DNA from 2 places in the Streptosporangium sp. 'caverna' genome. Region 1 is predicted to be linked to the other one. Evidence: predicted binding sites of a transcription regulator. Region 1 holds the regulator's gene; the other holds the start of a gene.

Region 1 (4,472 bases):
CAGGGGGTGCAGCCACCGCCGCCCGTCATCAAGTCGACCGCGCCGGCGCCCCTGCCCACCCAGTCCAGGAGCTTCGCCCCGAGCGTCAAGCCGACGCCGAGGCCCACCGTCAAGGCCACGCCCTCGCCGACCTGTCCGACCTCCACCAGCAAGCCGGTCCCGCCCGAGGAAACCCCCGAGAAGTGCGAGGAGACAGAGACCCCGACGCCGACGCCGACCCCGACGCTTCTGGAGCCCTCGGTCTCCCCGGTGAACCCATGTCCGATCGCGGAGTGCCCGCCGCCGGACGACACGCCGCCCCCGCTGCCGACGGAGGCGAGCACGCCCGTCCCCACCCCCGCGGGCAGCTAGGGTCCGGCGCGAAGGCGCTCCGGTGTCACGGCCGCGCCCCGCGCGGGAAACCTTCTCTCGCAGTGGGCATGGAGTGGGTGCAGACCACCGCGGCCTTGGCCGGAGGCTCCGTCACGAGAGGGCGCCGTCCGGACCGCGGAAAGATCACCAGCGGCCGGTGCGCGTCTGGAGCACCGCCACCGCGGCGACCCCGGCGGTCGAGGTGCGCAGCACCGTCGGCCCGAGCAGCGCCGGTACGGCTTTCGCCTCGTGGAACGCGGTGATCTCCTCTGCGGAGACCCCGCCCTCGGGACCGACCACCACGACGATGTCGCCGTCGCCGGGAAGCTGCAGGGTCGAGAGCGGGGAGGCCGCCTCCTCGTGCAGCACGATGCCCAGCGCCGCCGCGGAAAGCAGCTCGGCGACCTTCGCGGTGGTGGCGAGTTCGAGCACCTCGGGCAGGTGGAAGCGGCGGGACTGCTTGCCCGCCTCCCGCGCCGTGGACCGCCAGCGGGCCAGCGACTTGGCCGCCCGCTCGCCCTTCCACTGGGTGACGCACCTGGCCGCGGCCCAGGGCACGATCACGTCGGCTCCCGCCTCGGTCATCATTTCCACGGCCAGCTCCCCCCGGTCGCCCTTGGGCAGTCCCTGGACCACCACCAGGCGAGGGCGCGGTGCGGGCACGTCGTAGCGGCGCAGCACCTGGACCCGGAGCGAGTCCCTGTCGGCGGACAGGACCACGCACTCGGCCACGGCGCCCGCGCCGTCGGTCAGATCGAGCCGTTCTCCGGCTCGCAACCGCCGTACGGCCGCCGCGTGACGTCCCTCCGAGCCGCCGAACGTGAACTCCGCCAGCGCCAGATCGGCGGCCTCGGCCAGGAAGACCGGAGCCGTCATCGGCCGTCGGAGCCGTGCGGCCGGGCCCGGGAGGGGCCCCGCTCAGCGGCCATTGAACGCGTCTCGCAGGCGGGAGAAGAAGCTCTGCTGCCCGGGGGCGAACTTGCCGGGCGGGCGTTCCTCCCCGCGGAGCCTGGCGAGCTCGCGCATGAGCTCCTCCTGTGCCGCGTCAAGGCGGGAGGGGGTCTCGATGTTGACGTGGATCAGCAGGTCGCCCCGGCCGCTCTCGTTGAGGTGCTGGATGCCGCGGCCGTAGAGCGGAATGGTCTGGCCCGACTGCGTGCCTGGCCGGATGTCCAGCTCCTCGGGACCGTCGAGCGTCTCCATGGTCAGGATGGTGCCGAGGGAGGCCGCGGTCATCGGGATCTGCACGGTGCAGTGCAGGTCGTCGCCCCGACGCTCGAAGATGTCGTGCGGGCGCTCGACGATCTCCAGGAACAGGTCTCCGGGCGGGCCGCCGCCCGGGCCGATCTCACCTTCACCGGCGAGCTGGATGTGGGTGCCGTCCTCCACGCCCGCCGGGATGCGGACCTTGATGGTCCGCCGCGTGCGAACCCGGCCGTCGCCGGAGCACTCCTGGCAGGGGTTGCGGATGATCGAGCCGAAACCGCCACACTGGGGGCAGGGCCGGGAGGTCATGACCTGGCCGAGGAAGGACCGGGTGACCTGGGACACCTCACCGCGGCCGTGACACATGTCACAGGTGTCGGGGTGGGTGCCGGCCGCCGCGCCGGAGCCCGTGCAGACCTCACAGAGCACGGCGGTGTCGACGACCAGCTCGCGGGTGGTGCCGAAGGCCGACTCGCTCAGGTCGAGCTCGACCCGGATGGTGGCGTTGCGCCCGCGGCGGGCCCGTGAACGGGGGCCGCGGCCACCGCCGCCCGCCGCGCCGAAGAAGGCGTCCATGATGTCGCTGAACGGGAAACCCGCACCGAAGCCGCCGGCCCCGGCACCCGCGCCCGCGGCGAACGGATCGGCGCCCATGTCGTACATCTGCCGCTTGTTGGAGTCCGACAGGACCTCATAGGCCTGCGTGATCTCCTTGAACCTCTCCTGGGTCTCAGGGTCGGGGTTCACGTCGGGATGCAGCTCCCGCGCCAGGCGCCGGTAGGCTTTCTTGATCTCTTCCGCACTGGCGTCACGACGCACCCCGAGGGTGCCGTAGTAGTCACTCTTAGCCACTTAGTTGACCTCTTAGGATGCAGCCAGAATTTGGCTGACGTAACGTGCCACCGCGCGCACCGCGCCCATCGTGACCGGGTAGTCCATTCGCGTCGGACCCAGCACACCGAGCCGGGCCAGCTGCTTGTCTCCTGAACCGTATCCAGCCGCGACGATCGACGTGCCCTGGAGTCCGGTATAGGGGTTTTCCGAGCCTATCCGCACTGTCAGCGCTGACAGATCGGACGTCTCGCCGAGCAGGCGCATGAGCACGACCTGCTCTTCCAGGGCCTCCAGCACGTCACGGAGCCCGACGGTGAAGTCGGCCCCCGCGAGGTTGGCGGCCCCGGCAAAAACAATCTTTTCATCGTGCCGGTCCACCAGGGACTCCAGCAGCACCGACAGGATCGTCGCCGCGAGCGGCCTGTCCTCGGCCGCGAGGCGCGCGGGCAGATCGACGACCTTGTCGGGGACGCTGGTGAGACCGCATCCGTCCAGGGAGGAGTTGAGCATCGCCCGCAGATGGGCGACACGGGCCTCGTCGACCGTCTCGTGCAGCTCGACCACGCGCTGCTCGACCCGTCCCGTGTTGGTGATGAGCACGAACATCAGCCGCCGCTCGCTCAGCGGGACCAGCTCGACGTGGCGGACCGTGGAGTTGGTCAGCGTGGGGTATTGCACCACCGCCACCTGACGGGTCAGCTGCGCCAGCAGCCGTACCGTGCGCATGACGACGTCGTCGATGTCCACGGCGCCGGCCAGGAAGGTCTCGATGGCCTTCCTCTCCGCGCTCGACAGCGGCTTCACCTGAGAGAGCCGGTCGACGAACAGCCGGTAGCCCTTGTCGGTGGGCACCCGGCCGGCACTGGTGTGGGGCTGGGCGATGTAGCCCTGCTCCTCCAGCACCGCCATGTCGTTGCGGATGGTCGCGGGCGACACACCCAGGTTGTGCCGCTCGACGAGAGCCTTGGAACCCACCGGCTCATTGGTGGACACGTAGTCCTCGACAATGGCGCGAAGCACCGCGAGCTTCCGGTCGTCGACCAACGTGCTCACCTCCCTGCCTGCGTCCGAAGGGGGAAACCACAGGTCTGGCACTCAGTGTTCCCGAGTGCCAAGTGTACGGCCCACGGCCGCGAGGTGCGATAACAGGAGGGGCAGATGATCGGACCAAGCCGTCGTCAAGTCAACTGCTATCGCTATCCAAGCGGCACCAACCACAATTTGGCACATGTCCCACGATTTCGGTCCTTCTTCGGGTGACGCATCCACGCGCGCATCCGGTTACGGCGTTCCTCAGCAGCCATATGGCCAGCAGCAGTACCAGAACGGCCCCTCCTACGGTTATGCCCCTCCCGGTCCCGGTTACGGCACCCCCCAGGGCCCTTCGCCCATGGCGAAGATCAAGCCCAGCATCGGCTGGATCGTCGGCGTCTGGCTTGTCGCGGTGCTCAGCGTGGTCGTCGGCATCGGCGGCTTCGTCGGCGGCGTCTTCGGCGCGCTCGGGGACGTCCTGCCCACCTCGTCCTTCGGCTCGGGCAAGACCGTCACGGTCAAACTCGACCCCGCGGCCGGTTCCGTCATCTACGTCTCCACGACCGGACCCACCGATTTCGAGTGTGCGTTCCAGGGCGGTCCGGGAACAGCCACGCTCACGCGGCCCCAGGGCCAGCAGACCGTCACCGTCAACGGCGTCAGCTGGGAGATGGGCCTGCTGGTAGGGGTCGACAAGGCGGGTGACTACCGGCTCACCTGCACCGCCGACGAGGCGGCCGGCACCGAGTTCGGCGTGGGCAGGGAGCTCTCCACCGACTCGCTGCTGGGCGGGGTGATCGCCCTGTTCGCGGTGCCGAGCGGCGGGCTCCTGCTGGCCGTCATCGTGACGATCGTCGTGCTGGTGAGGCGGAGCGGCGCCCGCAGGCGCCAGGCCGAGGCCGCGTCGGCGGGGCAGTGGGGACCTCAGGGACCGTACGGCGGGTGATCCCGGCTTTTGCTAACGTCCATCTGGTTCCTGGCGCGAGGTGGTGGGCGGTCGGTGATGTACGAACGTGACGTGCTGGCGGGAAACTGGCGACGTCCTTTGA
Region 2 (4,472 bases), 1.2 Mb from region 1:
GGAGTCCTTGGTGATCACGATGCGGCGGGCGGTGCCGAGCACCTCGAGACCGACGTACTCCAGCTTCAGGCCGATCTCCTCGCTGACGACCTGGCCACCGGTGAGGACGGCGATGTCCTGCAGCATGGCCTTGCGGCGGTCACCGAAGCCCGGAGCCTTGACGGCGACGGAGGTGAAGGTGCCACGAATCTTGTTCGTGACCAGGACCGCGAGGGCCTCACCCTCGACGTCCTCGGCGATGACGAGCAGCGCCTTCTTGGACTGAGCGATCTTCTCCAGCAGCGGCAGGAACTCCGCGACAGAGCCGATCTTGCTCTGGGTGATCAGGATGTAGGGGTCCTCCAGGACCGCTTCCATGCGCTCCTGGTCGGTCACCATGTAGGGCGACAGGTAGCCCTTGTCGAACTGGAGGCCTTCGGTGAACTCCAGCTCCAGGCCCATGCTGTTGGACTCTTCGACGGTGATGACACCGTCCTTGCCCACCTTGTCGAACGCCTCGGCGATCAGCTCGCCGATCTTGACGTCCTGCGCGGAGATCGTCGCGACGTGCGCGATCTCCTTCTTGTCCTCGACCGGGCGGGCGGACTCGATCAGCTTGTCGCTGACGGCCTTGGCCGCGAGGTCGATGCCACGCTTGAGCGAGAGCGGCTGGGCGCCGGCGGCGACGTTACGCAGACCCTCACGGACCATCGCCTGGGCCAGAACGGTCGCGGTGGTGGTGCCGTCACCCGCGACGTCGTTGGTCTTGGTGGCGACTTCCTTGGCCAGCTGGGCGCCGAGGTTCTCGTACGGCTTCTCCAGCTCGACCTCACGGGCGATGGTGACACCGTCGTTGGTGATGGTCGGCGCACCGAACTTCTTGTCGATGACGACGTTACGGCCGCGCGGGCCGAGGGTCACCTTCACGGCGTCCGCAAGGGCGTTCACACCACGCTCAAGAGCGCGGCGTGCGTCCTCCTCGAACGACAGGATCTTCGGCATAACAATCCCCTCTATAAGTACGTCGGCGCATCAAAGCCCCGGGCGCTCACGCGACCCGGGGCTCGATACGTCACCTTTATGAAGCTGGAACTACTTCTCGATGACGGCGAGCACGTCGCGGGCGGAGAGCACCAGGTACTCCTCGCCGCTGTACTTCACCTCGGTGCCGCCGTACTTGCTGTAGAGGACCACGTCACCCACTTCGACATCGAGCGGAATCCGCTTCTCGCCCTTGTCGTCCCAGTTGCCGGGACCGGCCGCGAGGACTTTGCCCTCTTGCGGCTTCTCCTTGGCGGTGTCTGGGATAACCAGACCGGAAGCGGTGGTCTGCTCTGCCTCAAGCGGCTGGACCACAATGCGGTCGCCGAGCGGCTTAACGGGAACCTTGGTGGCGGTCGTCACGTCGGACCTCCCCTTCAGATTTGAATGATCTAGAAGAGGCGACCAGCGGTCTGCCGTCGCGGGTGTCAGACCTGCCTCGTCGCATGTATCTGGCACTCTCACCGGGAGAGTGCCAATACGGAACAGTATGCAAGGAGGGCTTGACAGTCAACACGGGATGGCCCTTCTGCGCTTCACGCGAACGTCAAGCTATGCACAACCCCCCTCAAAACTACCCTTCCCACCTGGCAGCACCTGCCCATGTAGGTGATGAACCATCAAGGAACATCGGGGAACGCAGGGGAGCATCGAGCGACATACCGGGCAACGCCGGAGGACGCCGAGGAGCCGAGGCGCCCCGGGGAACCCGGCGGAACACGCGCTCCGGCCCCGCCGGGATGCCGGAGCGAGGCGAAGGCCGCGTCCCCGCCAGGCGGTAACGTCAGACGACGTGGACCTTGACGCATTCCGGGAGCTGCTGACACCCCGCGGCCAGGAGGCCCTGACGGCCGCGGCCGAGACCGTCGGCGACGACCCGGTGGCGGCGGTGACCCGGCTCAGGAAGATCTACGACGCCGGCCTGACCTCCGCGGCGCTCACCCAGGCCGGGCTCAGGCGGAGGGCGAGGGAGAAGTTCGGCGCCGACGCCGATCTCATGTACTTCACGCAGGCCGGTCTGGAACAGGCCACCCGCCGTGAGGTCGCCGACCACAGGACGCGTCGCGTCGCCCCCGGCTCCCGGGTCGCCGACGTCTGCTGCGGCATCGGCGGCGACCTCCTCGCGCTGGCCAGGGCCGGATGCACCGTCGAGGCCGTGGACGTCGACCCCCTCACCGCGGCGATCGCCCAGGCCAACGCCGAGGCCCTGGGATTCGGCGACCGGGTCTCCGTCCGTACGGCGGACGCCGGAGCGATCGACCCGGCGGCGTTCGACGTCCTGTTCGCCGATCCCGCCCGCCGTACCGCCCGGGGCAGGACCTTCGACCCCATGGGCTACTCGCCTCCCTGGCCCGACGTGCTGGAGATGGTGGCGAAGGCGAGGTCGGCCTGCCTCAAGGTCGCCCCCGGGATCCCCTACGAGTTCATCCCCGCCGGGGCGGAGGCCGAGTGGGTCTCCCACAAGGGCGACGTCAAGGAGGCCGTGATCTGGTGCGGCGCCCTGGCGGGCGAGACAGATCGCAGGGCCACGATCCTGCCGTCGGGCGACACGATGACGCCCGACCCCGACCTGGGCCAGGCCGAACACGGTCCGGTCGGCCGTTACATCTACGAGCCGGACGGCGCGGCGATCCGGGCCCATCTGGTCGCGGAGATCGCCGCGACGGTCGAAGGTCACCTGCTCGATCCGCACATCGCCTACATCACCGGGGACGTCGCCGTACGGACACCGTGGGCGTCCCGGTACGAGGTCCACGAGACGCTGCCGTTCTCGCTCAAGCGGCTGCGGGCCGCGCTCCGCGAGCGCGGAGTCGGCAATGCGACGATCAAGAAACGCGGCTCGGCGGTCGATGTCGACAAATTGCGGAAAGACCTACGACTTTCCGGAGACAAATCCGCGGTCGTCATTCTTACCCGAATCATCGACAGGCCGTTCGCCTTCATATGCGATCCATGCTGACCAGCCGAAACGGCAAACTCGGACAATTCATTGACAATTACGATCTTTCAAATTCGACCTCGTTAAACCTTGATCAGAAGGCTAGGATTGCCGGGCGAGAGTTCGCTCCCTCGCGTGCGGTTTGACCGCGTTCAACAGCGAAATGAACCAATCCCACCGCGCGGCTGACCGTCGGCGAGTGAAGGAGCTTTCGGTGGATCACTCCGACCACACCCTGCTCCAGGCAGGCAGTCAGACTGCTATCTCCGACCGGATGCGCGAGCTCCTCGCCCGCGCGGCACAGGACCACGTCTACGAGCAGCGGACCCAGGGCGCGGTGCTGGACGAGATCCGCCAGCGCCTCGAAGGCATGGAGTGGTTGCTGCGAGAGGTAAGGGAGCGCGAGCTCGGCGGGCTGAGCGGCACGCTGGAGTCCGTCCACGGCCGCCTGGACGACATCTCCGTCCGCCCTCCGGCCTGGGCGGAGGGCCTGGCCCAGCACGTCGAGGCGGTCCGCGACCACGTGGACACCGTGGGCGAACGCGTCGGCGCCCTGGGCCAGCGGGTCGACACCGTCCGCGACCGGGTCACCCCTCTCGGCGAGCTGCCGAGTCTCTGGGCCGATCTCGGCACCGTCGGCGAGAGCGTGGACGAGGCGCTCATCCGCCTCCAGACCGTCGTGGACGGCACCCAGGGCGTCGACGGCCGGCTGAAGGAGCTGGTCGAGCATTTCGGCCGGCTCCACTCCCAGATGGAGGTCGCGGCCCACCGGTTCACCCGCCTGGACAGGTCGCTGGCCGACCTCGTTCAGCGCACCGGGCGCCTGGAGGCCGGGATGCTCGACCTGCCCGCGAGCGTGCGGGAGGCCGTCGACGGTGCGACCGACCGCCTGCTCGCCGCCGTCGAACGGACGAACGGCAAGATCGACCTGCTCATGCCCCGGATCGACGACCGGGCCGACGGCGTCGAGAGCCGCATCGACCGGCTGGACGGCCGCCAGATCATCGTCGACGGCCGCTTCGACACGATCGACGAGCGCCTCGACGACATCGAGGGCCGTGTCACCAGCCGGATCGAAGTGATCGACTCCCGCCTGTGCGCACTGGACGGCCGTGCGGAGAAGACCGCCGAGCGCCTGGAGTCCGTGGACGAGCGCGTCGACAGGCTGCCCGCCACCCTCAACATCGGCGACGTGCACAAGAACGTCGGCGCGCTCATCGACGTCCAGACCGACGGTCAGGGCAGGCGCTTCGACTCCCTGGAGCAGCACGTCGCCCAGACCGAGGCCGCCCTCGTCCCGCTGGCCGACCTGCTCCGCGCCCAGCCCGACCGCGCCCAGCTCACCGAGGCCCTCGGGGCGATCGTGGAGCCCGTCCGCACCGACCTCACCCGCCGTCTCGGCGCTCTTGAGGAGACCATGCTGGCCCTCGCCGAAGCGCTTCTCCGTCCCGCCCGCGCCGACAAGGACTGACCACCGCATCGCGTCCCCCTGCGGTCACGCGATGCGCCCGCA

Evidence for each region. Region 1 encodes HrcA, which represses chaperone genes, less so after heat shock. Its sites were predicted from a motif close to TTGGCACTCTCNNNNNGAGAGTGCCAA; they were not measured.
Region 2: groES (co-chaperone GroES) is a predicted target of HrcA. The motif match lies at 1,473-1,499, and genes of this name have one in related genera.

What each region holds. Positions count from the first base shown of each region.
Region 1 covers NZ_CP029711.1:2,068,519-2,072,990, reverse strand. The annotation lists gene DKM19_RS09225 (hypothetical protein) at 1-351, shown strand, start outside; gene DKM19_RS09220 (16S rRNA (uracil(1498)-N(3))-methyltransferase) at 496-1,227, opposite strand; gene dnaJ (molecular chaperone DnaJ) at 1,270-2,409, opposite strand; gene hrcA (heat-inducible transcriptional repressor HrcA) at 2,422-3,435, opposite strand; gene DKM19_RS09205 (hypothetical protein) at 3,620-4,369, shown strand; gene DKM19_RS09200 (DUF3097 domain-containing protein) at 4,427-4,472, shown strand, end outside.
Region 2 covers NZ_CP029711.1:826,985-831,456, reverse strand. The annotation lists gene groL (chaperonin GroEL) at 1-981, opposite strand, end outside; gene groES (co-chaperone GroES) at 1,072-1,383, opposite strand; gene DKM19_RS03925 (class I SAM-dependent methyltransferase) at 1,814-2,980, shown strand; gene DKM19_RS03920 (hypothetical protein) at 3,174-4,430, shown strand.